DNA from 2 places in the Actinoplanes sp. CA-252034 genome. Region 2 is predicted to be linked to the other one. Evidence: predicted binding sites of a transcription regulator. Region 2 holds the regulator's gene; the other holds the start of a gene.
The links. The regulator HspR, encoded in region 2, represses chaperone genes until heat shock. The targets are predictions, from matches to a motif close to TTGAGTNNNNNNNACTCAA.

Region 1: a site for HspR is predicted at 10,992-11,010, ahead of lon (endopeptidase La). Genes of this name have one in related genera too.

Annotation. Positions count from the first base shown of each region.
Region 1 is NZ_CP191846.1:5,215,256-5,230,367, forward strand. It holds gene ACQPZW_RS23845 (EAL and HDOD domain-containing protein) at 75-1,307, shown strand; gene ACQPZW_RS23850 (hypothetical protein) at 1,310-1,855, opposite strand; gene ACQPZW_RS23855 (helix-turn-helix transcriptional regulator) at 2,014-2,979, shown strand; gene ACQPZW_RS23860 (SDR family oxidoreductase) at 2,970-3,887, opposite strand; gene ACQPZW_RS23865 (aldo/keto reductase) at 4,016-4,822, shown strand; gene ACQPZW_RS23870 (hypothetical protein) at 4,804-5,040, opposite strand; gene ACQPZW_RS23875 (metallophosphoesterase family protein) at 5,037-5,384, opposite strand; gene yiaA (inner membrane protein YiaA) at 5,416-5,850, shown strand; gene ACQPZW_RS23885 (lipoate--protein ligase family protein) at 5,855-6,514, opposite strand; gene ACQPZW_RS23890 (hypothetical protein) at 6,525-6,659, opposite strand; gene ACQPZW_RS23895 (serine hydrolase domain-containing protein) at 6,754-7,929, shown strand; gene ACQPZW_RS23900 (DUF1152 domain-containing protein) at 7,979-8,926, opposite strand; gene ACQPZW_RS23905 (GOLPH3/VPS74 family protein) at 8,969-9,595, opposite strand; gene ACQPZW_RS23910 (hypothetical protein) at 9,595-9,966, opposite strand; gene ACQPZW_RS23915 (SPFH domain-containing protein) at 9,971-10,882, opposite strand; gene lon (endopeptidase La) at 11,081-13,333, shown strand; gene pdhA (pyruvate dehydrogenase (acetyl-transferring) E1 component subunit alpha) at 13,340-14,446, opposite strand; gene ACQPZW_RS23930 (hypothetical protein) at 14,463-14,903, opposite strand; gene ACQPZW_RS23935 (diguanylate cyclase domain-containing protein) at 15,085-15,112, opposite strand, start outside.
Region 2 is NZ_CP191846.1:105,842-120,953, reverse strand. It holds gene clpB (ATP-dependent chaperone ClpB) at 1-1,128, opposite strand, end outside; gene ACQPZW_RS00525 (sugar efflux transporter) at 1,253-2,455, shown strand; gene ACQPZW_RS00520 (FG-GAP repeat protein) at 2,476-3,990, opposite strand; gene ACQPZW_RS00515 (cation:proton antiporter regulatory subunit) at 4,123-4,620, shown strand; gene ACQPZW_RS00510 (cation:proton antiporter) at 4,686-5,837, shown strand; gene ACQPZW_RS00505 (hypothetical protein) at 6,021-6,467, shown strand; gene ACQPZW_RS00500 (heat shock protein transcriptional repressor HspR) at 6,533-6,976, opposite strand; gene dnaJ (molecular chaperone DnaJ) at 6,999-8,198, opposite strand; gene grpE (nucleotide exchange factor GrpE) at 8,272-8,895, opposite strand; gene dnaK (molecular chaperone DnaK) at 8,892-10,739, opposite strand; gene ACQPZW_RS00480 (ABC transporter) at 10,949-12,832, shown strand; gene ACQPZW_RS00475 (GTPase family protein) at 12,829-14,493, shown strand; gene ACQPZW_RS00470 (hypothetical protein) at 14,526-15,112, shown strand, end outside.

The sequences.
Region 1 (15,112 bases), 5.1 Mb from region 2:
CCACGACGCGAAGTGCTCAGGGGTGTTCCTCAACACCAACCGCGAGGGGACCATTGATCAGGCAAGCTGACAGGATGAACGACGTCCGAGCACCGCAGGTCCCGCCTGCGGACGTCACGCAGTTGGTCCACGTCGCCCGGCAGCCGATCTTCGACGCCCGGGGCGTCGTGGTCGGCTACGAGCTGCTGTTCCGGGGCCGTCTCGACGACGTCGAGGCATCACAGCGTGACATCTCGGCCACCAGCCAGGTGATCGTCGCCGCGTTCACCGAGTTCGGACTGCCCGAGGTTGTCCGTGACCGGCTGTGCTTCATCAACATGACCCGCGAGTTCCTGGTCGGCGAGCTGACCCTGCCGATCGGCCCGGAGCAGGTGGTCCTGGAGGTCCTGGAGTCGATCACGATCGACGACGAGGTGCTGGCCGGGGTCACCGCCCTGGCCGAGGCCGGCTACCGGATCGCGCTCGACGACTTCGTGTGGGGGCTGGGCCACGACAAGCTGTTCAGCATCGCGTCCTACGTCAAACTGGACCTCCTCGACGGCGACCTGAGCCGGCTGGAGGAGACGATCGCGGTGTGCCGGCGGTACCCGCAGATCCAGCTCGTCGCCGAGCGCCTGGAGACCGAGGCGCACCTGGCACTGGCCGAGAAATACGGATGCGAGCTACGGCAGGGGTACGCACTGAGCCGTCCCCACGTGCTGACCACCCACACGCTGTCGGCGTCGAAGCTGCGCCGGCTGGAGCTGCTGGCCCTGCTGCACGCCGCCGACACCGACTTGAAGAAGGTCAGTGATCTGATCTGCACCGATCCGGCCCTGGCCATGCGGGTGCTGCGGGCCACCAACAGCGCCGCGGCCGGGCTCCCCCAGCGGCTGTCGTCGGTGCCGCAGGCCGTGGTGCTGCTCGGCATCGCCAAGATCCGCCAGTGGGCGGCGCTGATGATCGCCAGTGAGGTCACCGGCGCCTCCGAGGAGCAGCTCACCGAGGCGCTGGTGCGGGCCCGGTTCTGTTACCGGCTGGCGTCTGAGTTCAGCGTGGTGCCGGAGACCGCCTTCCTGCTCGGCCTGCTCACCGGTGTCGCCGACCTGGTCGGGATGCCCCGCGCCGACATGGTCGAGCAGATGCCGCTCTCCGACGAGCTCTCGGCGGCTCTGCGCGGTGACGGCAGCCCGCTGCAACGGGTGCTGGAGGCGGTCGAGGCGTACGAGAACGGCGGCATTCCCGCGGTCTCCTCGGTCAGCCTCGGATCGACCTACCTCGACATGCTGCGCTGGTCCAACCGGCTGGTGTCCGACTTCCCCGGCTGAGCTCACCAGCCGGGCGGCAGCTCCTGGAACAACGGCGGCTCCTCCTCGTCGGTGCGCAGGACGGTCACCGGTGGCGCCTCCCAGACGGTCACGGTCGCGAGGACCAGCGAGAGCCGGTCGTTGCGCTTCTCGACGCCGGTCACGGTCATCGCGGCGTGGCGTCCATCGCTGGTACGCACACACGACTCCACACCGGTCCGGGCCAGCTCCGGGGTGATCGTGAAGCCGTACTCGCTGGCCGCCAGGCAGGAGTGGTAGGTCGCGGACTTGTCGGCCAGCTCCCCGCCGCCGGTCTCCTCGACCCCGGCATCGGCGAGCACGACGTCGCAGCGTTCCGCGCAGCCGGCCGCGCCCCGGTCGGCGGTGCGCGCGTCGAGGTCGAGGGGGACGCCGGGGACCATTCGCACCTGCTCGGGGCCACGGCGCACGACCGGCGGGGCCTGGAACCCGGTGAGGATCAGGGCCGGCGCGACGGCCTGGACGGCCGCGGACGTGCCGGCGACCCCGGCCAGGGTGACGCCCCAATGGCTCCGGACCGGACTGAACAATCCAGCCACAATGATGATCGCACCGACAACACCACCAATAAGGGCACGGAAGTTGAAAAGTGGGAGCATCCTCTGACTTTCGAGCCTGCTTCAACGACCCGCAAAACAAAAAGTGGCGCAATTCCCCTGAGGCGTGAGGTCAGCCGACAATCAGGGGCATGCGCGCGGCCCGGCTGATCACCATGGTTCTCCTCCTGCAGTCGCGGGGCATGCTCACCGCCGCGGAGCTGGCGGCCGAGCTGGAGGTGTCGGAGCGGACCGTCTACCGTGACATGCTCGCGCTGTCGGCGGCCGGGGTGCCGGTCTACGCCGAGCAGGGGCGCTCCGGCGGATACCGGCTGGTCGGCGGCTACCGGACACGGCTGACCGGGCTCAGCCGCGAGGAGGCGGAGGCGCTGTTCCTGGCCGGGTTGCCCGGTCCGGCCCGGGACATGGGCCTGGACGAGCCGGTGCAGTCGGTGCGGCGCAAGATGCTGGCCGCGCTGCCCGAGGGGTTACGGGAGGCGTCGCAGCGGGCCGGCCAGCGGTTCCACCTGGACGCGCCGGGCTGGTTCGACCGGGCCGATCCGCCCGAGCACCTGGCCGGGCTGGCGCAGGCCGTCTGGCAGGACCGGGTGCTGGCCATGCGCTACCGGCGGCGTGACGAGGAGGTGTCGCGTGACGTCGAGCCGTACGGGCTGGTCCTCAAGAACGGGGTCTGGTATCTCGTCGGCCGGGTGGGTGAGGACCTGCGCACCTACCGGGTGGACCGGATCACCGGCGTCGAGCCCACCGGTGACGGGTTCACCCGTGACCCGGAGTTCGACCTGCCGGGGTTCTGGGCGCAGCGGGCGGCCGAGTTCGTGCGGCAGATGCTGCGCGAGACGATCACGATCCGGCTCAGCCCCGACGGGTTGCGCTCGCTGCGGTTCGTCGCCGATCCGCCGGCGGCACGGGAGGCGCTCGACTCCGCCGGCGAGCCGGATCCGGACGGGTGGGTACGGACCCGGCTGTCGGTGGAGTCACGGGACGTCGGTTACACGTACATGCTGGGGCTCGGCCCGGAGGTCGAGGTGCTGGAGCCGCCCGAGCTGCGGCAACGGCTCGCCGACGCCGCGCGCCGTCTCGGGGAGCTCTACCGGTAGCCGGTCACGTCGGCCGGTCTGCCGGCGTCCTGCACCTCCACCACGTAGCGCCACGCGTCCGGGCGGCTGCCGTCGACGTCGGTGAGGTCGTAGGCCTCGGCCAGGTCGAAGCTGGAGACCGACCGGCCGTTCCAGCGGTCCCGCCCGGGGTCGGCGGCCAGGGCGGCGATGCCCCGGCCGATCAGCGCCGGGCTCTCGGAGATCGCGAAGTGCGGCTCCTTCGTGCAGGCGTCGCGCCAGTTCTGCTCGGTGACGCCGAAGGTGTCCAGCATCAACTCCGAGCGCAGCCAGCCCGGCGTGACGTTGACCGCGGTGGCGCCGTGATCGGCCAGCTCGTGCGACCAGGTGAAGGCGAGCCGGTTGACCGACCACTTGGCCAGGTCGTAGAAGACCGACAGCCGGTAGTTGGCCGCGTTGTAGCCGGTGGCGCCGTCACCGACCTCGATCACCAGGCCGCCGGGGTTACGGATCAGCAGCGGCAGCGCGTAGTGGCTGGTGATGATGTGGGTGTCGATCGCCAGCCGCAGCAGCCGCAGGCCCGGCTCCAGGGGCTGCTCCCAGACCGGCTTGTGCCAGGTGGTCAGCGGATCACCGCCGAAGATGTCGTTGACCAGCACGTCGAGCCGGCCCTGCTCGCTGTCGATCCGGGCGACCAGCTCGGCGACCCGGTCGTGGTCGAGGTGGTCGACGGCCACCGCGATTCCGGTCCCGCCGGCCTCGGTGATCATGTCCGCGGTGTCCTCGATGGTCTCCGGGCGCCCGTACTCCGAGCGGGCGGCGCGGGTGCTGCGGCCGGTCGCGTAGACGGTGGCGCCGGCCGCTCCGAGCTGCACCGCGATCTGCCGTCCGGCGCCGCGGGTCGCCCCGGCCACGAGCGCCACCTTCCCGGTGAGTGGTTTCGTCGTCATGGCTTCGACACTGTCGTAGAACCCTGACAGGGTGCGTCCGGTTTCCGGACGTCATCGTGACCCCGCGGTGGACAGGGCCCGAGCTCACCGGATCGCCCCCGGCCGGGACGTGCTCTACGGTGGCGTCGATGACATCGACGAGTCTTGCGGTCCGGCGGATCGGATTCGGCGCCATGCACCTGCCCACCACGCCGGCGGCCGCCCGCGAGAACGCGAAGGCGGTGGCCCGGCGGGCGGTCGAGCTGGGCGTGCCCCTGATCGACACCGCCCATCTGTACGGCGGCGGCGCCAACGAGGAGTTGCTGGCCGAGGCGCTGCACCCGTACCCCGACGGGCTGTTGATCACCACGAAGGTCGGGGTCGCCCGGACCGGCCCGGACGGCGAGTGGCGGCTCGACGGGCGGCCGGACGTGTTACGTGACCAGGTCGACCAGGCGCTGCGCCGGCTGCGGCTGGACCGCATCGAGCTCCTGCAACTGCACCGGATCGACCCGGAGATCCCGCTCGCCGACCAGGTCGGCACGCTCCGCGATCTCCGCGAACAGGGCAAGGTCAACCTGATCGGCCTCTCCGAGGTGACCGTGGAGCAGCTGGATCAGGCGCGCGACATCGTGGAGATCGCGAGCGTGCAGAACCGGTACAACGCGCTCGACCGGGAGCACGAGCCGGTCCTGGACGCCTGCGAGCGGGCCGGTATCGCGTTCCTGCCGTGGCGGCCGGTCGCGGCCGGTGCCACCGGGACGAACCCGGCCTTCGCCGCGGTCGCCGCCGAGACCGGAGCGACCGCCACCCAGGTCGCCCTGGCCTGGCTGCTGCACCGCTCCCCGGTGATGCTCCCGATCCCCGGCACCGCCCGCATCGGGCACATGGAGGAGAACCTCGCCGCCGAGCGGGTACGGCTGACCGAGGCCCAGTTTCAGCGCTGTGGCCGGTGATAGCGCGGCGCACCGGGATCGTGCATGGCGCCGCGGTAGACGCCGTGGCGCGCCTCGGAGATGAAACCGTCCAGCTCCGGCATGCCCATCCGGGTCGCGACCGCGATCTCCGCCTCGGCGTCGTAGGGCACGCGGACGAACTGGACCGAGAACGGCGCCGGCGCCCCGGAGCCCAGCCGCCCTTCGACGATGACGTAGACCGGCGTCGGGTCGTTCATCGAGTCCGCCCGCTGATCACGAAGTCGTGGCTGAACGGCAGCGCCCGCAGCCACTCCCCCTGGCCTGGCCCGAGCTGGGCCAGCCACCAGGCCAGTGCCTCGCTGTCGTGGGTGCGCCCGGGGTCCGGCAGGAAGTCGTCCCAGTTGCCAAGGATGTTGACCGCGCACCGCCGTCGGCACACGTCGATCACCTCACGGCCGCGCGGGCCCTTGCCGACGTAGTCGCCGAGGTTGTAGATCAGCTCGATGCCGCGGGAGTCGATGTCGGCCAGGACCGCCTCGAGGGCGGTGAGGTTGCCGTGGACGTCGGAGATCAGCGCGATGCGGTCCGCAGAGTTACCCACTGCGAAGATCCTAGTGCGGGACAATGACGGGGTGACCAGCCCGCCACCACCCGCGGCGAAGCCGACCGCCGCCTTCGTCGGCGCCTCCTGGGCCGCGCTGGTCCTCGGCGTCGTCGCGTTCCTCGTCGGCCTCTGGAACGCCGCGATGGCGCGCAGCGAGAAGGGCTTCTACGCGGCGGTGCTGGTCCTCGGGCTGTTCGCCGCGATCTCGCTGCAGAAGTCGGTGCGCGACCGGGCCGAGGGCATCCCGGTGACGGCCCTCTACCTGGGCCTGTCCTGGGCGGTCGTCGGCATCGCCATCGTGATGCTGGTGGTCGGGCTGTGGAGCAGCACGCTGCTGCTGAGCGAGAAGGGCTTCTACGGTCTCGCGTTCGCGATGACGCTGTTCGCGGCGGTCGCCGTGCAGAAGAACGTCCGCGACACCCTCCAGCACCGGGAGCCACCGTTGCACGGCGACCACCGCTGACCGCTCAGCCCAGCCCCGCGTAGGCGGCACGGACCGCGGCGGCCACCATCGGCGGGGTCACCCCGGGGACGGTGTCCTCCAGGGCGCCGACGGTCGCCGGATCGAAGTCGTAGCCCAGCTCGGCGTAGGCGGGCGTCAGCACCTCGCGGAGCCGGGCCGCCCCGCTGACCTGGATGACCGTGCTGAACAACCAGCCGTCGCGGGTCACCCGCTGGGCCGAGCCGACGATCTTGGCGCCGCCCGCGTTGATGCTGTACTCGCCGGGACAGTACTCACCGGGGACCGGGCCGATCCGGGCCTCGGCGCCGAGACCCACGAGCACGTCGGCGTGCATGGCGGCGAAACGTCGGAACCGCTCGACCGGCTCCAGGGGCTCCCCGGCGGCCCGGTGCACGTGGTCGACGACCACGCTGCCCGGATGATAGGCGGCGAGACTGCCGCCCTGCGGGCGCACGACAGGCAGAAAACCGTGCCGTCGTACGGCGTCGGCCGCCCGCTGATAGCCGGGACGCAGCGTGTCCCGGCGGCTGAACGCGGCGGTCGGCTGCGGCGAGTAGACACGCAGGATGTCGTGGGCGTCACCGAGACCGTCGCGCAGCAGCCGCGGCCCGAGCGCCATGTCGTACGCCGGGTCGCCCTCGGAGTCCACCTCGACGAACGTCACCCCGACGATCTTACGAGGCCCGGTAGCGGTCGTTCGCGGCGAGCACCTCCAGCTGCGCTCCGGCCCGGTCCCCGGTCACCGGGTCGAGGCGGCGGTTCACCCCCGGGCGCCGGCCGGACCGCCGGATCCGCGAGACCGGGTCCACCCGTAAGGGACCGACCAGGGTGCGCAGACATTGAATCCGGTCGCTGGGGCTGACACTGTCGGCGGGGTGAATGTCACTCGGGGGGAGACACACCATGCCTAGTCGTCGCACAGTTCTGGCCGGGTCGGCCGCGGCAGCGCTCGCCACCGGGATCGGGGCCGCGTCACCGGCCGAGGCGTCGTCCGGCGGGCTCGACCGGGCCGCGTTGCAGGCCGCACTGGACCGGGTCGTCGCCACCGGCGCGACCGCCGCGCTGGCCCGGGTGGACGGCCCGTCCGGCACCTGGCAGGGCGCCAGCGGCGTGGTCGAGCTCGGCCGCCCGGCCCGCCCGTCACCCGGCGGGCAGTACCGGGTCGGCAGCATCACCAAGACCTTCGTGTCCACCGTGATCCTCCAGCTCGCCGGGGAGCGGCGGCTCGACCTCGACGACTCCCTCGAGCGGTGGCTGCCGGGCGCGATCCCGAACGGCTCCCGGATCACCATCCGTAACCTGCTGCAGCACACCAGCGGCATCTTCGACTACACCGAGGCCCTGTTCGCGACCCTCGAGGATGTGCTGCGAGCCCGGTATACGACGTACCGGCCGGAGGAGCTCGTGACGCTCGCCGCCGCCCGGCCGCCGGTGTTCGAGCCGGGCACGGCGTGGGCCTACTCCAACACCAACTACGTGCTGCTCGGGCTCATCGTGCGGAAGGTCACCGGGCGGGCGTACGGGCGGGAGGTCGACAGGCGCATCCTCAGGCCGCTCCACCTCGACGGCACCGACGTCCCGGGCACCGACGTCACGATCGACGGGCCGCACGCGCACGGGTACGAGCCGGTCGAGCAGGACGGCCGGCCGGTGCCCGTCGACTTCACCGACCTCAACCCGTCGATGGCGTACGCGGCCGGGGAGATCGTCTCCACCACGGCGAACCTCAACCGCTTCTACCGCAGCCTGCTCAGCGGCCGGCTGCTGCGGCGGGCGCAACTGGCCGAGATGCTCACCCCGGTCGGCGAGCTCGGCTACGGCCTCGGCATCTACCGGCAGCCGCTGCCCGGCGGCCCGACACTGTGGGGACACAGCGGTGGCATCTTCGGGTTCGTCAGCTACTCGTTCTCCACGCCGGACGCGTCGACCCAGCTGAGCATCTCGATCAACCCGTGGATCGGTGACGTCGGGCCCGCGATGACCGACCTGGCGCTACTCGCCTTCGGAGTGACCGCGCCCGCCGCCCTGCGGGCGGCCACCCCGTTCCCGGTGCTGGGGATGCGCCTCCCGCCGGCCTGATCCGGCATCGTCGGCGGGCGCCCGGCCGGGTGCCCGCCGGCAGCGCCGGTCAGTGCGGGAACGCAACCCTCGGACGGGGCTCGACCTCGTCGCGGAACCGCTCGATGAGATGGCTGACCTCGAGCATGTGCTCGGTGCCGCGGATCCGGTCGAGGTACAACGACCGCGCGGCCAGTCCGGGCAGATCGAAGGTGAAATACATCGCCATCAGCGGATTGACGAACAACGGCGATCCCTCGGTACGGTCGTCGAGCGCCACGTTCCCGGCGGCTCCGGTGAGCGCCGCGGCGATCTGCCCGTTGACGATGCTCGACCGGCCCGGCGTCTCGGCCCGCGCGTGCTCGACCGCGTCCCGGTAGAGCGCCGCCTCCCGGCCGTGCGTCGGCACGGTGAACGCCCCCAGATAGGCCCCGTCGCGGTCCAGGGCTGCGATGTTCTCCAGCACCTGGACGTGGTTGACGCCGTGGTAGGCGTCCACACCGAACCCGATCGACGCCACCAACCGGGTCGGCACCGGAGTCGACGCCACCGCGGCGAGGCTCGTCGCGTCCTCGACAGGGGTGCCCAGGGCCGCCTCGTCACCGCGCATGAGGATGTCCGTGCCGCCGTCGACCAGGACGATCGCATCGAGGCCGAGCCGCTTCACCAACCGCCGGTACGCGCTGCGCAGGGGCCGGACCCCGGTGCGCGGGAACGCGTACACGGTGGCGGGCAGCCCCTGCCGGTCCAGCCAGCGGGCCAGTGCCCGCTCCGGGAAGTACTCCTGGTGCGAGGCGGTCTCCGCGGTGATCGACGCGACGCCCCGGTCCACCCAGACGCTGCGGTCCAGTTCGTACAGGTTGACCAGCGACAGGCTCCCGAAGTGGACCGTGCGGCCGGCGTCTCGCAGCGCCAGCCCCAGCGGAAGCCCGGCGTAGACGTCGAACCCGCCGCCGGCGCCCGCGATGAGCACCCGCCGCGAATCAGCCAGCGCCTCGAAGAACGGCAGTCGCCACATCGCGCCATGATCGCCCCGCCGCCGCCCGTCCGCATCCGTATTTCAGCCGGCCGCGGCGGCCGCGGAGGCCTCGATCGACTTGCGCAGGGCGGGCCCGATCGGCCCGCTGACGTCGGTCAGCTCCTGGATGCGCCGCTTGGCCTCGCGACGGGCCCGGCGGCTGAGGACCAGGCCGAGGTCTCCGGCGGCCACGATGGCCACCAGCGCGGCGTCGGCGGGCTCGACGCGGCTGATCGGGTCCTTCAGCGCGGAACGGACGCGGCCCAGCAGCTCTTTGCGGGCGCGTGGGTCACGGAGGGTGACCTTCGTGGCGGGGAAGATCCCGAGGATGCGGTACGGTTCCACGCGCGCCCAGCCCTCGTCGCCCAGTTGCGTGCGCACTGCGACGACGGTGGCGCGCTGCCGGCGGTCCACCCAGGACTGCCACTTGCGCGGCCGGGAGCCGGCGATGTCGTCGAGCAGGGTTGCCAGGACCGGGTCGGCGCACGGCCGGCGTCCGCCCGGGGTGGCCCGGCCGCGCTCGTCGGTGAGGTGGCCCTGGAGATAGAGGTCGGCGAGAGCCGCCGCGCGGACCATGGCACCGAGATTGGTGCCGATTCGCACGCGGCCCTTGGCCGGGTCATGAGCCAGCAGGAAGATCCGCTGGGCAAGGCTGCCGGGGACGGTCATCACTTCTCCTCATCGTCTGCGTCCGGCGGGGCGTAGCCGGCATCCGGACCGGTCGAGCCCGTGCCCGCCCCCGTCGAGTCGGCATCCGACGGGGAGGGGTCGACATCCGGACCGGTCGGGTCCGCGGCGGGATCGGCGTCCGCGGTGGGGCCGGCGGGGCCGGCGGCGGCGGGGTCGGCGGCGGGTGGGCGGCCCGGTCCTCGCATCCGGCCGACCCCGCCCGGGAGCCGGCCGGCGTCGCCCAGCGCCTTGCGCAGCAGGTACTCGATCTGGGCGTTGGTGCTGCGCAGCTCGTCCCCGGCCCACCGTGCCAGGGCGTCGTGCACGGTGGGGTCGAGGCGGAGCAGGAGCTTCTTGCGCTCGGTGGCCATGGGATCAGGAGTAGAGGGTGCCCGTGTTGACGACGGGCTGGGCGTCCCGGTCGCCGCAGAGGACGACCAGCAGGTTGCTGACCATGGCGGCCTTGCGCTCCTCGTCGAGCTCGACGACGTCGTGCTCGGTCAGCCGGGCCAGTGCCAGCTCGACCATGCCGACCGCGCCCTCGACGATCCTGGTCCGGGCGGCGACGATCGCGTTGGCCTGCTGGCGGCGGAGCATGGCGTGGGCGATCTCCGGCGAGTAGGCCAGGCGGGTCAGCCGGGACTCGATGATCTTCACTCCGGCGGCGTCGACCCGTACCCCGATCTCCTCGGACAGTCGCGCGGTGATCTCGTCGGCGTTGTCGCGCAGCGACATCAGGTTGGTGTCGTGGGAGTCGTAGGAGTAGCTGTTGGCGATGTGCCGCACGGCGGTCTCGGTCTGGATGGCGACGAACTCGATGAAGTCGTCGACCTCGAAGACGGCCCGTGCGGTGTCCTTGACCTGCCAGACGACCACGGCGGCGATCTCGATCGGGTTGCCGTCGGCGTCGTTGACCTTTAGGACGTCGGTCTCGTGGTTACGGATGCGGGTGGAGATGCGGCGCCGGTTGGTGAGCGGGTTGACCCAGCGGAGCCCGTCGGTGCGGACGGTGCCGGTGTAGCGGCCCAGCAGTTGCAGGACCCGGGCCTCGCCGGGGGCGACCGGGGTGAGGCCGGCCAGGGCGATGACGGCGCCGAGCACGAGCAGGACGCTGACGCCGAGCAGGCTGAGCACGGCGGTGACGCCCGACTGCTGGACGGCGACGGCGAACACCGCGACGGCCAGCAGGATCACCGCTCCGGCGATCGCGAGGACGGGCCATCCGGAGGCGTCGCGGGCGGTGCGCTCACGCACCTGCGGAGCAGGAAGGTCGAGGTGTTCGGTCATGTGGGCCTCCCCGTTCGTGGTGATGGCGCCACACTATCAATGTGATATCACTTTTTCAAGGCACTGTTCGCCGACAGTGAACGCTGGAAGAAGGGGGATCCGGCCACGGTTGAGCCTGCCGTACTCAACTTCCCGGAGGTAACCGTGAGCAAGCGACTCCCCGTGCTCTTCCTCGACGACATCGTCCTGCTTCCGGGCATGGTCGTGCCGGTGCAGCTCGACGAGGCCGCCCAGGCCGCCGTCGACGCGGCCGTCACCTCGGCGGCCTCCGAGCTGCTGATCGCGCCGCGGCTGGAGGGGCGTTACGCGTCCTACGGTGTCGTGGCGAGCGTCGAGCAGGTCGGCAAGATCCGTGGTGGCTCCCCGGCCGCCGTGCTGCGCACCGGGCCCCGCGCCAAGATCGGCAGCGGCGTGACCGGGCCCGGCGCGGCGCTGTGGGTGGAGGCCGAGCCGGTTCCCGCCGACAAGCCGTCCGAGCAGGTCCGTGAGCTGGCCGCCGAGTACAAGAAGCTGGTCGTCTCGGTGCTGCAGAAGCGCGAGGCGTGGCAGGTCATCGACTCGGTCAGCGCCATCGACGACCCCAGCGACCTGGCCGACACGGCGGGCTGGGCACCGTACCTGTCCGGCGACCGCAAGCGCGAGCTGCTGGAGACACCCGACGTCGAGGCCCGGCTGCGGCTGCTGATCGACTGGACCCGGGACTTTTTGGCCGAGTCCGAGGTCAACGAGACGATCGAGAACGACGTCCGCGAGAACGTCGAGAAGCGCAACCGCGAATACCTGCTCCGCGAGCAGCTCAAGGCGATCCGCAAGGAGCTCGGCGAGGGCGAGGCCGACGGTAGGGACGACTACCGGGCGCGGATCGAGGCGGCCGACCTGCCCGAGGCGGTACGCGAGACCGCGCTCCGTGAGGTCGACAAGCTGGAGCGCGCCGGCGACCAGAACCCGGAGGCCGGCTGGATCCGCACCTGGCTGGACACGGTCCTCGATCTGCCGTGGAGCGTGCGCACCACCGACAACACCGACCTGGAGGCGGCCCGTGCCGTCCTCGACGCCGACCACCACGGCCTCGACGAGGTCAAGGAGCGCATCGTGGAGTACCTGGGCGTGCGCGCCCGGCGCGAGTCACGCGGCCGGGAGACGGTCGGCGGGCGTGGCTCTGGTGCGGTGATCCTGCTGGCCGGTCCGCCCGGGGTCGGCAAGACCTCGCTCGGCGAGTCGGTCGCGCGGACACTGGGCCGTAAGTTCGTGCGGGTCGCTCTCGGCGGCGTGCGGGACGAGGCGGAGATCCGCGGGCACCGGCGCACCTACGTCGGCGCGCTGCCGGGCCGGATCGTGCGGGCCATCCGCGAGTCCGGCTCGATGAACCCGGTCGTGCTGCTCGACGAGGTCGACAAGGTGGGCAGCGACTACCGGGGCGACCCGGCGGCCGCGCTGCTGGAGGTGCTGGACCCGGCGCAGAACCACACGTTCCGTGACCACTACCTCGACCTGGACCTGGACCTGTCGGACGTGCTGTTCATCGCGACCGCCAACGTCCTGGAGACGATCCCGCAGGCGCTGTTCGACCGGATGGAGCTGATCGCGATCGACGGCTACACCGAGAACGACAAGGTCGCCATCGCCCGCGACTTCCTCATCCCCCGGCAGCTCGAGCGCGCCGCGCTCGAACCCGGCGAGGTGACGGTCACCGAGGGCGCTCTGCGCGAGATCGCCGCCAACTACACCCGGGAGGCGGGGGTACGGTCGTTCGAGCGCCTGCTGGCCAAGGCGTTCCGCAAGGTGTCCCTGAAGGAGCTGCCGGCCACCGTCGACGCCGCTGACCTGAAGGACCTGATCGGCCGTCCCCGGTTCACGCCCGAGTCCGGTGAGCGGACCGCGGTTCCCGGCGTGGCCACCGGCCTGGCCGTGACCGGGATGGGTGGCGACGTGCTCTACATCGAGGCGTCGCTGCTGCCCGGCACCACGCCGGGCCTGTCGGTCACCGGCCAGCTCGGCGACGTGATGAAGGAGTCCGCGCAGATCGCCCTGTCGTACGTGCGGGCGCACGCCGGTGAGCTGGGCATCTCCCCCGAGCAGCTGGACCACCCGATCCACCTGCACGTGCCGGCCGGCGCGGTGCCCAAGGACGGGCCGTCGGCGGGCGTCACGATGACGACCGCGCTGGTGTCGCTGCTGCTGGGCCGCAACGTGCGCGCCGAGATCGGGATGACCGGCGAGGTGTCGCTGACCGGGCGGGTGCTGCCGATCGGCGGGGTGAAGCAGAAGCTGCTCGCCGCCCAGCGGGCGGGGCTCACCGAGGTCTACATCCCGCGGCGCAACGAGCCGGATCTGGACGAGGTGCCCGCGGACGTGCGGGAGGCGCTGACCGTACACCTGGTCTCGGATGTGCGCGAGATCCTCGGGAGCGCGCTGGAGGCGGTGACCTCGGACGCGGTCGCGGCGGTCTGATCCTTCTCAGTCGTCGAAGGACGCGTGGTAGCCGGTGAACCGCCGGCGCTGCGCGTCCAGCTCCGGCGAGCCGGTCGGGTAGACGTGGTCGAACAGCTCGACCGGCTGCGGGTCGGGCATGGCGAGCACGCGTTCGCGCAGGTCGAGGGCGGCCTTTCCGGCGTCGTCGTCGACCTGCGCGAAGAAGTCGTCGCCGGCGATCCGCTGCTTGACCAGGAAGGCCCGCAGCCGGCTGATCGGGTCTTTGGCCCGCCACGCGTCGACCTCGCTCGCGATCCGGTAGCGGGTGGGGTCGTCGGAGCTGGTGTGCGCGCCCATCCGGTAGGTGTAGGCCTCGATCAGTCGCGGTCCCTGCCCGTGCCGGGCCTGATCGAGGGCGGCGCGGGTGACGGCGTAGCTGGCCAGCACGTCGTTGCCGTCGACCCGGATGCCGGGGAAGCCGTAGCCGGCCGCGCGCCGGTAGAGCGGCACCCGGGTCTGCCGTTCGGCCGCCGCGGAGATGGCGTACTGGTTGTTCTGGCAGAAGAAGACGATCGGGGCGTGGAAGACACCCGACCAGACGAACGCCTCGTTGACCTCGCCCTGGCTGGAGGCCCCGTCGCCGAAGTAGGCGATCACCGCCTCACCGTCGGCCGAGCCGGTCCCGCCCTCCATGGTCACGCCCATGGCGTAGCCGGTGGCGTGCAGGGTCTGCGAGCCGATGACGATCGTGTACTGGTTGAACTTGAACTCGTTCGGATCCCAGCCGCCCTGGTCCACGCCCCGGAACAGCCCGAACGGCATGATCGGGTCGATCCCCCGGCAGTAGAGCACCGCGTGCTCGCGGTAGGTGGGGAACGCCATGTCCCGCGGCCGCAGCGCCCGACCGGAGCCGACCTGGGCCGCCTCCTGGCCCAGCAGGCTCGCCCACAGGCCCAGCTCACCCTGCCGCTGCAGGGCCACCCCCTCGGCGTCGAGCCGGCGCACGGTGACCATGTCCTGGTAGAGCCCGCGGAACTCGTCGTCGGTGAAGTCGACCGAGTACGTCACACCGTCCGGGCCGGTGACGCTGTCGACGTGGTCACCCTCGGGATTCAGAAGCTGGACGAAACCGTCGGCACCGTGTTGGTCCACGCATGGACCGTAACGGTCAGCGGCGCCCGCTGGCCAGCGCGATCAGGAACTGGCCGCCGCCGGTGTCCACGGTCGCCGTCACCGGCAGGCCCGGCACCAGTCGAGAGAACCGGTCGACCAGCCAGTCCGCCGCCTCCTGGGCGTCGCGGCGGCTCGGGCTGCGGGCCACCAGCTCGCGGCCGCCCTTGCGCTCCAGGCGCTCGGCGACGGTGATCAGCGGCGCGGGCTCCACCACGTTGAGCCGGTCCGGCCAGGCGATGACCACCTTGACCGCGCCCTTACGGGTGTTGCAGGCGCGGTGGGCGAGCCGCTCGGTGACCTTGGCCTTGCGGTCGGCGGTACGGCTGTCGACGCTCGGGCCACGCGGATCGTTGACCGACTTGTCCGGGTCGACCGGCTCGTCACACACCCAGCAGCGCCAGCCGTCGCGTACGCCCACGTCCTCGAGGAGACTCACCCGGACAAGCTATCCCATAGGCGTTTGCCTATTCCGTGTATGGTTGCTGCTTCCGATGAGGGGAGACTCGGTGCGGACGAGGGACTCGATCGCCATCGCGGTCGCCGCGCTCTCCATCACGGCGTCGTTCGTCATCGCGAGCCTTCCGATGCCGGTTCCGGCCCCGGTCCCGGCCGAGGGGCTACCCCACGTCGTCGTCGTGATCGATA
Region 2 (15,112 bases):
GGCCGCCGCGACGAGGGCCGCGTCGGTGATCTGGACCCGGTGGTGCGCCTCGTAACGGCCCTTGAGCCCGCGCAGGATGCCGATGGTGTCCTCGACGGTCGGCTCGCCGACCACGACCGGCTGGAACCGGCGCTCCAGGGCCGGGTCCTTCTCGATGTGCTCGCGATACTCGTCGAGCGTGGTGGCGCCGACCATGCGCAGCTCACCGCGGGCCAGCATCGGCTTGAGCATGTTGCCGGCGTCCATCGAGCCCTCGCCCTTGCCGGCGCCGACGACCGTGTGCAACTCGTCGAGGAAGGTCACGACCTGGCCGTTGGAACCGCGGATCTCCTCGAGCACGCTCTTCAAACGCTCCTCGAACTGTCCCCGGTACTGTGCGCCGGCGACCATGGCACCGAGGTCGAGGGAGACCAGTTTCTTGTCGCGCAGCGACTCGGGCACGTCACCGGCGACGATGCGCTGGGCGAGACCCTCCACGATGGCGGTCTTGCCGACACCGGGCTCGCCGATCAGCACCGGATTGTTCTTCGTCCTCCGGGAGAGCACCTGCACCACCCGGCGGATCTCGGCATCCCGCCCGATCACCGGGTCGATCTTGCCCTCGCGGGCCAGCGCGGTGAGGTCGACGCCGTACTTCTCCAACGACTTGTAGGTCTGCTCGGGATCGGCCGTGGTGACCCGGCGCTCCCCACCGCGAACCTGCGGGAACGCTCCGACCAGGGCGTCCTCGGTGGCGCCGGCGTCCTTGAGGACGGCCGAGACGGCGCCGCCCACCCGCGCCAGGCCGGCCAGCAGGTGCTCGGTCGACACATACTCGTCGCCGAGCGGCTTCGCGATCAGGTCGGCCGAGCCGATCGCGTTGACGAACTCGCGGGACAGGCTGGGCTCGACGGTGCTGGCCCCGCGGGCGGAGGGCAGCTGCTCGATCGCCCGGACCGCGGCCCGGCGGATGTCCGCCGGATTCGCCCCGACCGCCCGCAGCAGCGCGGTGGCCGTGGAGCCGCCGGTGTCGAGCAGCGACTGCAGCATGTGCCACGGCTCGACCGTGGCATGGCCGCGGCGGCCGGCGTCGGCGACGGCGCCGGTGATCACTTCGCGGCTCTTGGTGGTCAAACGTTCGGTGTTCATCAGCTCCCCTGAATGCACCGGCAGACTTGAGCGTGTGCCACTCAACTCTAGCGCGCCCGAGCCACGGTGACAGTCACCACCGGACAGGGGCTCCAATCGGAAACAACCCGTAACGTCGGCAGTCGTGTCACTGTCCCGCCGGCTCCTCCCTCTCGGCCTGGTGTTCCTCACCGTCGGCATCGCCACCGCGGTCGTCGGCCCGTTCCTCGGACTCTTCCTCAGCACCGCCGTCCGGGCGAGTCCGATCGAGGTCACCTTCTTCCTGGTGACCGCCTCGCTCTCGGGTGTGGCCATGTCGTGGGCGATCGGCCGCATCTCCGACCGGCGGCCGATGCGGCGCACGATCCTGATCGTCGCGGCGCTCGCCGGCTGCGCCGGCAGCGGTCTCACCGCGGTGGTCCGCGACTTCTGGGTGCTGCTCGCGCTCACCGCGACGGCCACCGCGATCGCCGGGGCGCTGTTCCCCCAATCCTTCGCGTACGCCCGACAGGTGCTCCAACAGGAGGATCCCAGCCGGGCCGCCATGGGCATCAGCACCCTGCGCACGGTGTTCTCGATCGCCTGGGTGGGCGGCCCGTCGCTGGCAGCGTTCCTGCTGGAGGCCGGCGATTTCCGGTACGTCTACGGCGCCGCGGCCGTCCTCTACCTGCTGGCGGCCCTGCTGGCGGCACGATGGCTGCCCGAGGTGGAGGCGCCGGCCGCGCCCCGGGAGGGTGAGACCGTCTCGGCTCGGGCGCCGTGGCAGGTCTACCCCATCCTGGTCGGTTTCGTGCTGCTCCAGACCTCCATGGTGCTCGGCGTGCAGGCGATGCCGCTGTACCTCAGCACCGAACTGAACGGCTCGGTCGGTGACGCCGGCCTGATCCTCGGCATCTGCGCCGCGCTGGAGATCCCGCTGATGCTCGGCTTCGGCAAGCTCTCCACCCGCATGCCGCTGCGCCGGATCATCCTGTTCGGCGGTGTCTGCGGGGTCGCCTACCAGGCGCTGGCGGTGGCGGCCACATCGGTCTGGATGCTCGCCGCCGCCCAGATCCTGAACGCGATCATGATCGCGGCCGCCTCCGGCCTGGGCATCTCCTACTTCCAGGACATGATGCCCCGTTTCCCGGGCCGCGCGTCCACGATGTTCTCCAACACGTTCCCGCTCGGGCAGATCCTGTCGGCACCGCTCTTCGGGCTGGCCCAGGAGTACGGCTTCCGTCTGGCGTACACCCTGAATCTCGGGCTTTCGGTGTTGGGTCTGATTCTGCTGCTGGCCGTGCGGGCGCCGCGTCCCGAGAACGAGACAGCCCGGGTGACGGCTGAGAACGCCGCCGACCCGGGCTGATCACCGGAGGCTCAGGAGACTCAGGAGACGAGACCCCAGCCGAAGTTCGACTCGGCCGACGCGCGGCCCGGGAAGTTCGCCCCGGTGAAGGAGTGTCCCTCCGGGCGGGTCTTGCCGGCGGCCGCGCCGGGCAGGACGACGATGGCGCCCTCCGAGGCGTAGCTGACCCTCTCGTCCGGAATGCCGACGACCAGGGTGTCGCCGCCGTAGGCGTTGACCAGCCGGGTGAGGCCCCAGCCGAATCCGTCCTGCGACTCGTTCGAGCCGGGCACACCGGCCGAGTTCTGGTCGAGGTAGATCGAGCCGGCCGCGACCGGGCCGGCGGTGGTGCTGAAGAGCACGTTGATCGCGCCGGTGCCCTGCGCCGTGCCGGCCGTCTCACCGCGGACGCCGACCGCCAGGTCACGCTTGCCGTCGCGGTTGAGGTCGACCAGCGCCAGCGCCGACCCGAAGTAGTCGCCGCTCTCGGAGGAGCCGGGAATGGCGGCGTCGTCCTGGGTGAACATGGCGCCCGGCACCAGACCGGAGGCGGCACCGCGGAAGACGTGCACCGCGCCGGCGCCCGTCTTCGTGCCGATCCACTCCTGGTGCGCGGAGACGATCAGCTCGTCCCGGCCGTCGGCTCCGGTGTCACCGGCGGTGAGGACGTAACCGAACTGGTCCTCCTTCTCCGCGGCGCCGGGAACACCGGGCGAGTCCTGGTCCCACCAGACCGAGCCGGCGGTCGACACACCGGCCGCGGTGCCCGGGAAGACCACGATGCCGCCGGAGTCACGCTTGCTGCCGAGCGCCTCGCCGGGCGAACCGGCCACCAACTCGTCCCGGCCGTCGCCGTTGAAGTCACCGGCGGCCACCGACCAGCCGAAGATGTCGTCCGGCTCGGCTGCTCCGGGCACGCCGGCGCTGTCCTGGCCGATCCACTGGCTGCCGGCACCGCTGATGCCGGCGGTGGAGCCGTAGAGCACGCCGACCGCACCCCGCTTGCCGTCGGTCCACGGGGCGCCGGCCGCGATGTCGTCGAAGCCGTCGCCGTTGAAGTCACCGGCGGCGAGGTCGTAGCTGAAGCCCGACTCGTACGCACCACCCGGCTGGATCGCGGTCCGGTCGAACCCGATCGCCCGCGTGCTGGTCAGACCCCACTCGCTGCCGTAGAGCAGCAGGAACTTGCTCCCCGAGGCGGCACTGACCGCCAGGTCGGCATAGCAGTCACCGTCGAAGTAACCGGACGCCAGCGCCTCACCGAGACGGAGGCTGCCGTCGAAGCCGGGCCCGACGATGTCGGAGTGGCCGGTGAAGGTGGCCGAGCCGAGGGAGCCCTTGCCGACCCCGGACGCCGAACCGTAGGCGACGTTGACCGCCCCCTCCCACGGAACGTCCTGAACCGGCTCGTGCCGGTTGGGCGAGCCGACGGCGAGATCACCGAACCCGTCACCGTTGAAGTCGCTCGGCACCCGCGCGCAGGCGGCCGCGGCGGGTGCGGCGACCGGAACAGCCAGCAGCGGCGCGGCCAACAGGACAGCAAACAATCGGCGCATGGACATCTCCCTCTCCCCGTATCCGCGAGACGATACCTGACGCGGAGACGAACCCGTAGCGTCGTAACGCGGGCCACGCCGGATCCTCGCCGGTGCCGCGCGAAGGATCTTTCACCCCACTACTGTGAGTACGTGCGTGTACGGGTGGAACAGACTCCGCTGCCGGGAATCGGCGTCCGCCATGACCTGGTGACCTCATCGGGCCGGACGGTCGGGGTGGTGTCGCATCGCAACGGGCGGCGCGACCTCGTCCTGTATGACGTGGACGATCCCGATTCCAGCCTGGCGTCGATCCCGCTCACCGACGACGAGGCCGAGGCCCTGGCCGACGTGCTCGGAGCGTCGCTGATGCTCGGACAGCTCGCCGGTCTCCGCCAACAGGCGGCCGGCCTGCTCACCGAGCAGATCGCGCTCCCGGCCGGCTCCCCGTTCGTGGGCCGGCGTCTGGGCGACACCCAGGCGCGTAGTCGTACCACCTCCTCGATCGTGGCCGTGCTCCGCGACCGGGAGGTGATCCCCTCCCCGGGGCCGGAGTTCCGGTTCGAGGCGAACGACGTGGTGGTGGCGGTCGGCACCCGGCACGGCCTGGACGGTGTCACCGCCATCCTGGCCGGCGACGACGACGGCTGAGCGCGGTGGAGCACCACACGACGATCCTGCTCATCGAGATCGGCGCGCTTCTGTTCGGCCTCGGGATGCTCGGTCGCCTGGGTCGCCGCTTCGGTCTCTCCCCCATCCCGCTCTACCTGCTGGCCGGTCTGGCGTTCGGTCAGGGCGGTCTGGTGCAGCTCTCGGCCAGCACCGAGTTCACCGCGGTCGGCGCGCAGATCGGCGTGGTCCTGCTGCTGGTGATGCTGGGCCTGGAGTACTCCGCCGACGAGTTGGTGGGCAACCTGCGCTCGGCGGCCCCGGCCGGCCTGATCGACATGGTCCTCAACGCGCTGCCCGGGGCGGCGTTCGCGTTCCTGCTCGGCTGGGACTGGAAAGCCGCGCTGGTGCTGGCCGGCATCACGTGGGTGTCGTCGTCCGGCGTGATCGCGAAGGTGCTCGGCGACCTGGGCCGGGTCGGTAACCGGGAGACCCCGGTGATCCTCTCGGTGCTGGTCATCGAGGACCTGGCGATGGCGTTCTACCTGCCGCTGGTCACCGCCGTACTGGCCGGCCTCGGCCTGGCCAGTGGCCTGAGCACGCTGAGCGTCGCGGTGGTCACGGTGGTCGCGGTCCTCGTCGTCGCCATTCGGTACGGCGGGGAGATCAGCCGATTCATGTCGGTGAAGGACCCCGAGGCACTGCTGCTGAGTGTGCTCGGGCTGACGCTGTTCATCGCCGGGGTGGCCGGGGAGCTGAAGGTCTCCGAGGCGGTCGGGGCCTTCCTGGTCGGCATAGCCATCTCCGGTCCGGTGGCGCACCACGCCACGCAGATGCTCACGCCGCTGCGGGACCTCTTCGCCGCGGTGTTCTTCGTCTTCTTCGGACTCTCCACCAACCCGGCCGACATCCCGCCGGTGCTGCTGCCCGCGCTCGGGCTGGCCGTGCTGACCATGCTGACCAAGGTGCTCACCGGCTATCTGGCGGCACGGCGGGCGGGGATCGCTCTGCCCGGCCGGGTCCGGGCCGGTCTGGCGCTGATGCCGCGTGGGGAGTTCTCCGTCGTCATCGCCGGGCTCGCGGTGGTGTACGGCGTCGACTCCCGGCTCGCCCCGCTGGCCACGGCGTATGTCCTGATCACCGTGGTGACCGGTCCGCTGCTGGCACGGCTGCCCGACTACGCCTGGTTCAAGGAGATCATCCGGAAGCGGATGGCGGCTCAGCGCGAGCGCCAAAAGCCACTGCCATCCATGGAGTGACCTGCGTCTCCATTCAGCAAGCCCAAAGTTACTGTCCAGTATCTGAATGTGAAGCCTTGACACTTCCGTCAGTGGACGCAGCACGCTACCGTTGCGCGGCGACGACTCTGAGTATTGGGACGTTCGCCACTATGGCCAGCGGGTGACGCTTGCCGTATGCGGACGGTTGAGTGAGGCGGCGACGTGAGCGTGCGTGAAGCTACATTCCTCGGTTTCGGCAACCCGGTCGACCCTCGACCCGACGAGTTGCAGACCTGGGCGTACAACCCTGAGTCGGTTCCACTGAGCGCCATGCCGAAAGATTGGGATCTGCTGATCTCCGGCGACGTGCTCGGACCGACCCTTTTCGAGCTCGCCATGGACAGGCAGTGCCCGGCCAGGCGATTCGCTCAGCACTGCATGTACATCTACGCCGCGGACGGTCTGCGGCAGAACGCGAGCGGGCAGCGCAAGCGCCGGCTCAAGAAGTATGTGGAGCGCGCGGAAGAGGTCGGCGACGAGCCGATGCAGATCTGGGCGCACAACTGCCGGGTCCTGATGACGCGGCCGGAGCTCTTCGACCACCACGACTGGATGGAGGGCGGCCTGGTGCGGTACCCGCGCCGGCTGGGCCTGTTCAACCGTCGCTGAGCACGGAGAGTATCCGAACAACTACTACAAGCAGTAACGGCGGCTCCTGTGGGAGCCGCCGTTACTCATTTGTCCGGAGAGCGCCGTGGGCGCCACACCACCAGGGCCGTCGAGTGTCGCTCCTGACGAACCAGGTCACGGCTTCCGTACGGATTGGTCATCGCCTCCATCTGGGCCATTCGGGCATACGCCGAATCGAGCTGCTGCTCCAACTCGGCCACCCGGTGCTGCAGGTCGCTGACCAGCTGCTCCAGCCCGATGATGCGTTTGATGCCGGCCAGGTTGACGCCGTCCTCCTGGCTCAGCCGCTGCACCTCGCGGAGCAGCGCCACATCACGCTCGCTGTAACGCCGGCCGCCCCCACCGGCCCGGCCCGGCTGCACGAGCCCGAGCCGGTCGTACTGCCGGAGGGTCTGCGGGTGCATCCCGGCGAGCCGCGCCGCCACCGAGATGATCAAGATCTTCGCGTCGGAGGCCTGTTCCATCGAGATGCTGATCTCTTCATACATGTGCCACCTCCCGGGGAGGGTCCTAACCGGTAGCCCGGCGCAAGCGGGCCTCGATCCGATCCCGCGCCGGCGGCGGGGTCAACTTCGTGAACTTCTCCAGAAGATCCCGGGCCTCGCCGGTCACCCCAGCCGGGATCTGCACGTCCACCGTGACGATCAGGTCGCCGGCCTGGCCCTCCTTGCGGACCACGCCCTTGCCGCGGGCCCGCAGTTTCCGGCCGCCCGGGGTGCCCGGTGGCACCCGCAGCGTGACCGGACCGTCCAGCGTGGGCACCTTCAGGTCGGCGCCGAGCACCGCCTCCGCGAAACTGATCGGAACCGTCAGCGTCAGGTCGTCGCCGCTGCGCCCGAACAGGTCGTCGGGGCGCACCTTGACCTGCACATACAGGTCGCCGGCCGGGCCACCGCGGTCGCCCGGCTCACCCCGGCCGCTGAGCCGGATCCGCTGGCCGTCCGCCACACCCGCCGGGAACCGGACATTGATCGTGCGGGTCTTGGTGACCCCACCACTGCCCCGGCACTCCGGGCACTTCTCGTCCACGACGCTGCCCGAGCCCTGACAGTCACGGCACGGCTCGGAGAAGCTGAACGAACCCTGGTTGCTGGAGATCAGGCCGCTGCCGTGGCACTTCGGACAGGACCGGGGAGTGGTGCCCGGCTTGGCTCCGCTGCCGTGGCAGGTGTCGCAGGCCCCCGGCGTACGCAAGGTCAACGGCAGGGTCGTGCCGCGGACCGCCTGGGCGAAGTCGAGGGTCACCTCGGTCTCCACGTCACGCCCGCGCTGCGGACCACGCCGGGCAGTCGCCGGACCTGCGCCCGGCTGGCCACCGGAGAAGATCGAGCTGAAGATGTCGGAGAACCCGCTGCCGCCGAACCGCCGGTCCGCGCCCGGCCCACCGGCAGCACCGGAGAAGCCGCCGAACAGGTCGGACGGATCGAACTGGGTGCCGCCGCCGCCCCGTGCCCCACGCCGGAACGCGCCCGAGCCGAACAGGGAGCGCATCTCGTCATACTCTTTGCGCTTCTTGTCGTCGGCCAGCACGTCGTACGCCTCGGAAGCGGCCTTGAACTTCTCCTCCGCCTCCTTGTTGTCCGGATTGCGGTCGGGGTGCAGATCGCGGGCGAGTTTCCGGTACGCCTTCTTGATCTCGTCGGGGGAGGCGGACCGGTTCACACCGAGCACGGCGTAGAAGTCCTTCTCGAGCCAGTCCTTCGAGCTCATTCGGTCCACCTCCTCGACTTGTCGGCGACGTCCCGCCCACCGGTAACCGGCGGGCGGGACTCAGACACTGATCTCACTCCGGATCTGCGACCGCGACCATAGCCGGGCGCAGCAGCCGCTCGCCCAGTGTGTAACCCCGGCGCATCACCTCGACACAGGTCGGCTCGTCGACGTCGGCGGACGTCTGATGCGCGACCGCCTCGTGCCGGTTCGGGTCGAAGGGGTCGCCCTTCTCCCCGAAGGCCACCAGTCCGAGCTTCCCGGTCGCCACGGTGAGCTGCTCCGCCACCGAGGCGAACGGCCCGACCAGGTCGCCGTGCTCCCGGGCCCGGTCGATGTCGTCCAGGATCGGAAGGAGGTCGGTGAGGACCTTGCCGGTGGTCTGCTCGGCCGCCGCACCCCGGTCGCGGTCGACCCGCTTGCGGTAGTTGGCGTACTCCGCCGACACGCGCTGGAGGTCGTGGGTCCGCTCCTCCAGCTCGCCCCGCAGGGCCTCCAGCTCGGCTCCGAGCGCGGGCTTGGACTCCTCGGCCGCGCGGGCCTCGTCCTCATCACGGGCCCGGTGCGCACCGACCGTCTTCTGCGACTTCTTCACCGGCTCCTCGGTGGAGATCTCGTCAGCCGTGGCGTCGATCTCGTCCTGGATGACGTCCCGCTCGGCCGCCGGACCGTCGTTCTCGTCGTCCTTGGCACTCACTTCTTGTCGTCCTCCACGATCTCGGCGTCGACCACGTCGTCACCACCGGCCGCCGGACCGGCCGTGCCGGCACCGCCCGGCGCGCCACCAGCGGCCGCTTGCGGAGCCTCACCCTGCGAGTAGAGCTGCGAGCCGGCCTCCTGGGAGACCTGCGACAGCCGCTCGTGGGCCGACTTGATCTTCTCGATGTCGGTGCCGCCGAGCGCGCCACGAAGCTCGCCGAGCGCCTCGCCGATCTTGTTCCTGCTGTCCTCGGGGAGCTTGTCGCCGCTCTCCGCCAGGAACTTCTCGGTCTGCCACTGCAGCTGCTCGGCCACGTTGCGGGTCTCGGCGTCCTCGCGGCGCTTCTTGTCGTCGTCCGCGTGGTCCTGGGCGTCGCGCATCATGCGCTCGATGTCTTCCTTCGGCAGCGCGGAGCCGCCGGTGATCGTCATCTTCTGCTCCTTGCCCGTGCCCAGGTCCTTGGCGGACACGTGCACGATGCCGTTCGCGTCGATGTCGAAGGAGACCTCGATCTGCGGCACACCGCGGGGCGCCGGGGCGATGCCGCTGAGCTCGAAGGTGCCGAGCTTCTTGTTGCTCGCCGCCATCTCGCGCTCACCCTGGTAGACCTGGATCAGCACGGAGGGCTGGTTGTCGTCGGCCGTGGTGTAGACCTCGGAGCGGTGCGCCGGGATGGTGGTGTTGCGCTCCACCAGCTTGTGCATGATGCCGCCCTTGGTCTCGATGCCAAGCGACAGCGGGGTGACATCGAGCAGCAGGACGTCCTTGACCTCGCCCTTGAGCACACCGGCCTGGAGCGCGGCACCGACGGCGACGACCTCGTCCGGGTTGACGCCCTTGTTCGGCTCGCGGCCGATCAGGCTCTGGACCAGCTCGGTGACCGCCGGCATACGCGTCGAACCGCCGACGAGGATGACGTGGTCGATCGCGGCGAGCTTGACACCGGCGTCGTTGATCGCGGCCTCGAACGGGCCCTTGCAACGGTCCAGCAGGTCCTGCGTCATCCGCTGGAACTCGGCGCGGCTCAGCGACGTGTCCAGGTGCAGCGGGCCGTTCGCCCCCGCGGTGATGTAGGGCAGGTTGATGCTGGTCGTGGTGGCCGCGGACAGCTCGATCTTGGCCTTCTCGGCCGCCTCGCGCAGACGCTGCAGGGCCATCTTGTCCTGGGAGAGATCGATGCCGTGCTCGCCGCGGAAGCTCTTGACCAGGTGGTCGATGATCCGCTGGTCCCAGTCGTCGCCGCCCAGGTGGTTGTCACCGGAGGTCGACTTGACCTCGATGACGCCGTCGCCCAGCTCGAGCAGCGAGACGTCGAAGGTGCCGCCGCCGAGGTCGAAGACCAGAACGGTCTGCTCCTTGGAGCCCTTGTCCAGCCCGTACGCCAGGGCCGCGGCGGTGGGCTCGTTGACGATCCGCAGGACGTTGAGACCCGCGACCTCCCCGGCCTCCTTGGTCGCGGTGCGCTGCGCGTCGTTGAAGTACGCCGGGACGGTGATGACCGCGTCGGTGATCTGCTCGCCCAGGTACGCCTCGGCGTCCCGCTTGAGCTTCATCAGCACCCGCGCGGAGATCTCCTGCGGGTTGTACTGCTTACCGTCGATGTCCATCGACCAGTTGGTGCCGATCTCCCGCTTGACCGAGCGGATGGTCCGGTCGGGGTTGGTCACCGCCTGACGCTTGGCGACCTCACCGACGAGCACCTCGCCGTTGCGGGCGAAGGCGACGATCGACGGGGTCGTCCGTGAGCCCTCCGCGTTGGCGATGACGGTGGGCTCGCCTCCTTCCAGAACGCTGACGCAGGAGTTCGTGGTGCCGAGGTCGATGCCGACCGCACGTGCCATGGTGTTCCTCGCTTTTCACAGCTTGGGTTCGCGTACGAAGGTTGAGTGGAACAGACTCAATGATGCCACGGCGCCGCACATCGTCAAATCGAAGTTGAGCCCCTCGGGCGCAAGCCGGTGATCGCGTAGGAGCACTGGCACATACCTGTCAGGTCACGGCATACCGGGACCCGGTTGTCCTGGATGCATAGATCGTGCACGCTTGACCCGTGACGACGCACGGAGACGCGGTCGGTCCGTCGGCCCCTTCCGCCGTCCCCGCCCAATCGATTGAGAAGGACCAGGTCAGCGTGGCCACAGGTGGTCCAACAGAGCGTACGGGGGCGAGCCCGATCCGTCCGGAAAACCATGGAAACCGCCCTGAACCGGTCGAAGCCTCCCCGGCGGTCGGCCGGCTCGCGACGGCCCTCAGCCGCTTACGGGCGGCGCTCGGCGCGGTTTCGTACCCTCTGGTTCTCCCGTCCGCGGGCGAGGCCCGGCGAGTCGGCTCGGCCCTGGTCGCCCAGCTCGACGACTATCTGCTCCCACGGCTGGCCCGCCTCGACGCCCCGCTCCTGGTGGTCGTCGGCGGGTCCACCGGAGCGGGTAAGTCGACCCTGGTGAACAGCCTGGTCGAGGCCCCGGTGAGCACGGCCGGAGTGCTCCGGCCGACCACCAGGTCGCCGGTGCTCGTGACCCATCCCGACGACGTGCAGTGGTTCGGCCGCGGCGGGCTGCTGCCCGGATTGACCCGTACGGGCCAGCAGAGCAACACGCACGACACGTTGCAGGTGGTGGCCACCCCGACGATCGGACCCGGCCTGGCCCTGCTGGACGCGCCGGACGTCGACTCGGTGGTCGACGAGAACCGGAAACTGGCCGCCCAACTGCTGGCCGCGGCCGACCTGTGGCTCTTCGTCACCACCGCTGCCCGGTACGCCGACGCCGTCCCGTGGGAGCTGCTCACCACCGCCCGCCTGCGTGGCACGGTGATCGCCCTGGTCCTGGACCGGGTGCCGGTCGACGCGGCCGCCGAGGTCGCCGCGCACCTGGGCGAGATGCTGACCGCCCAGGACCTCGGCTCGGCGCCCCTCTTCGTGCTGCCCGAGACCGAGCTGGATCAGCGCGGTCTGCTTCCGGACGCGGCGATCGGGCCGATGCGGATCTGGTTCGCCCAGCTCGCCCACGACGCCGGCGCCCGCGGCACGGTCGTCCGGCAGACCCTGGACGGGGCGCTCGGCGCTCTCGCCCCGGCTCTCAACGGGCTCGCCGAGGCCGCCGACGAGCAGGTCCGTACGGCACACGCGCTGGACGAGCGGGTCGAGTCCGCCTACCGCAACGCCCACCACGTGACCGAGGAGGGCCTGCGGGACGGCCGGCTGCTCCGTGGCGAGGTGCTGGCCCGCTGGCAGGAGTACGTGGGGACCGGCGACCTGGTCCGCAACCTGGAGTCCCGGGTGGGCCACCTGCGAGACCGCCTCCTCGCGGCCCTCAGCGGCCGGCCCACCCCCGGCCACAACCTGCGGGTCGCGCTCGAATCCCAACTGGTCACCCTGCTGCGCGGCGTGGCGACGGACGCGGCCGAGCAGGCGTACGCTGCCTGGCAGGCCCACCCGGCCGGCGCCGCCCTGCTCGCGCCGAACCTGCAGAACGCCTCCCCCGACCTGCCCGAACGCGCCGATCGCCTGATTCGCGACTGGCAGCAGTGGGTGCTCGAGCTGGTCCGCACCGAGGCGTCGGACAAGCGGGCGGTGGCCCGGGGCGCCGCCTATGCCGTCAACGGGGCCGGCCTCGCCGTCATGATCGCGGTCTTCACCGCCACCGCCTTCATCCCGACCGGCTTGGAGGTGGCCGCCGGCGCCGGCAGCGCGGTCGCCGCCCAGAAGGTGCTGGAGGCCGTCTTCGGCGACCAGGCCATCCGCACCCTGGCCGGCCGGGCCCGCACCGAACTGCTCGACCGGGTCGAGAAACTGCTCGCCACCGAGGCCGCCCGGTTCACCGAGCGCACCTCGACGGCACGCCTCGAGACGACACATGGCACGCTTCTGCGCCAGACCGCCGCCGAGGTGGAGAACGCCAGGAAGGAACTCGCTTTGACCGGGTCCGGGTCATGAACTTGGTACAGAAGACGCGCGACGAGTCCGTCGACGCGGAGTCCCTGGCACGACGGCTGGAAGCGCTGGCCCGATTCCTGCGGGTGGCCGACCCGTACCTGCCGGACGGTGAGCTGGTCGCCGCGCACACGCTCGTCGAACGGGCCAGTGGCCGGCTCACGCTCTCGCTCGAGCACACCGTGGTCGCGCTCGCCGGGAGCACCGGCAGCGGCAAGTCGAGCCTGTTCAACGCGCTGGCGAGGTTCAGGCTGTCGCCGGTCGGCGTGCGACGGCCGACCACCGGCACCGCGCACGCCGTGGTCTGGGGCCCGCTGGACCCGGCGAACCGGCTCCTCGACTGGGTCGGGGTGCTGCCCCGGCAGCGGTTCGTCCGGGAGAGCGCTCTGGACGGCGACGACGAGGCCACGCTGCGGGGGCTGATCCTGCTCGACCTGCCCGACTTCGACTCGATCGAGCGCGCCCACCAGCTCGAGGTGGACCGGCTGCTCGGGCTGGTCGACCAGATCGTGTGGGTGGTCGACCCGCAGAAGTACGGCGACCGCGTCCTGCACCGGGCCTACCTGTCGCAGTTCAGCACGCACGCCGGTGTCACCATCGTGGTCCTCAACCAGGCCGACCGGCTCACCCCCGGCGACACCGAGGTGGTCCGCAACGACCTGATCCGGCTCCTGGAAGAGGACGGGCTCACCGACGTGCCGGTGATCGCCACCTCGGCCAAGCAGCCCGGCATGCTGAGCGACCTGCGGTCGGCGCTGGAGTCCACGGTCGCCGGCCGGCAGGCCTCGCTGCGCCGGCTCGCCGCCGACCTGGACGTGGTCGGTGACGAGCTGGGCGCCATGATGGGCCCTCCGGCCGCCGAGGACGAGGTGGACCGGGCGACCGTGCGGCAGCTGTGCGACGCGCTGGCCGAGTCGGCCGGGGTGCCGGGCGTGGCCGACTCGACCGCGGCGGCGTACCGGCATCGGGCCGCGGCGGCGACCGGCTGGCCGCTGGTCCGCGGGCTGCGGCGACTGCGGCCGGATCCACTGCGCAAGCTGCATCTCTCGGAGCCGGTCAAGACCGATTCGGTGTCCACCGATGTCGTGCCGCGTACCTCCGTGCCGGAGGCCGACGCGGCGCAGAAGTCGGCGGTGGGCCTGACCGTCCGCGCGGTCGCGGCGCGCGCCGCGGCGCCGTTGCCCGAGGTGTGGTCGCCGGCGCTGAACAGCGCGGCCCGCTCGAAGGCCGCCGACCTGCCGGACGCGCTGGACCGGGCGGTGGCACGGACCGACCTCGGCCTGGAGCGGCCGCCGGTCTGGTGGCGAGTCGTCGGTGTCCTCCAGTGGGTGCTGCTGGCGACCGCGGCGGCCGGTCTCGGGTGGCTGATCCTCGGGTATGCGCTGACCGCTCTCGGCCTGCCCCCCATCGACGGGCCCACGGTGGGTGTCGTGCCGCTCCCGACGCTGCTGCTGCTGGCCGGACTGGGCGGCGGGCTGCTGTTGTGGCTGCTGTTGCGGCCGATCATCGAGGCCGGCGCACGTCGCGCCCGTCGCCGGGCCGAACTGCGGCTGCGGGCGGCGGTCACCGAAGTGGGGCGGGCGCACGTGGTCGCGCCGGTGCGTGAGGTCCTGAACGCCTACGCCCAGGCACGAGAAGCTCTCAGCATCGTCCGAGCGGAGTAGTCCGGTGGGTGCCGCGGGCGTAGGCTCGCGGCATGCCCGCACCCCGGACGGTCTACGACGCCGTGCTGCAAGCAGCCCGTGACGTCACGAAACTGGGCTGCGCGCTCGATGCCGAGATGCTCGGTACCGCTCTGCTCGGCAGCGTCTACGCGGTCGCGGCCGACGATCGGGCCGCAGCCGTCCGCGACTTCGTGGGCCGGTTCCTGACCGCCACCACCGATCCGGACACCCCGGCCACCGCGACCATCCGCGAGGTCTTCGCGACCCTGGTGCCCGACGCCGACGGCGCGGCCGAGGTGGGCCATGGCACGCAGGCGCCGTCGTGGGCCACGCAGCTCGGGCGGGTCCGGCCCACCGGTTGCTGGGCATACGGGGATGTGTACGGCGATCAGACCTCCTACCTGGTGACGTACGCGTACGAGGACGGTTCCGACGGTGGGCCGGAGCATGCCGTGGTGGCCCTCGTCGACCACAACATCGGCATCACCAAGGACGTCTTCGTGGCCACCTCGGCCACGCCGCTGCTCGCCCAGGTGCGGGAGATCTGCGAGGCCGACGAGCTGACCTGGTTCCGCAGTGAGGACCCGGGCCGGCTGCGCGACGAGGTCGGCCGTCACCT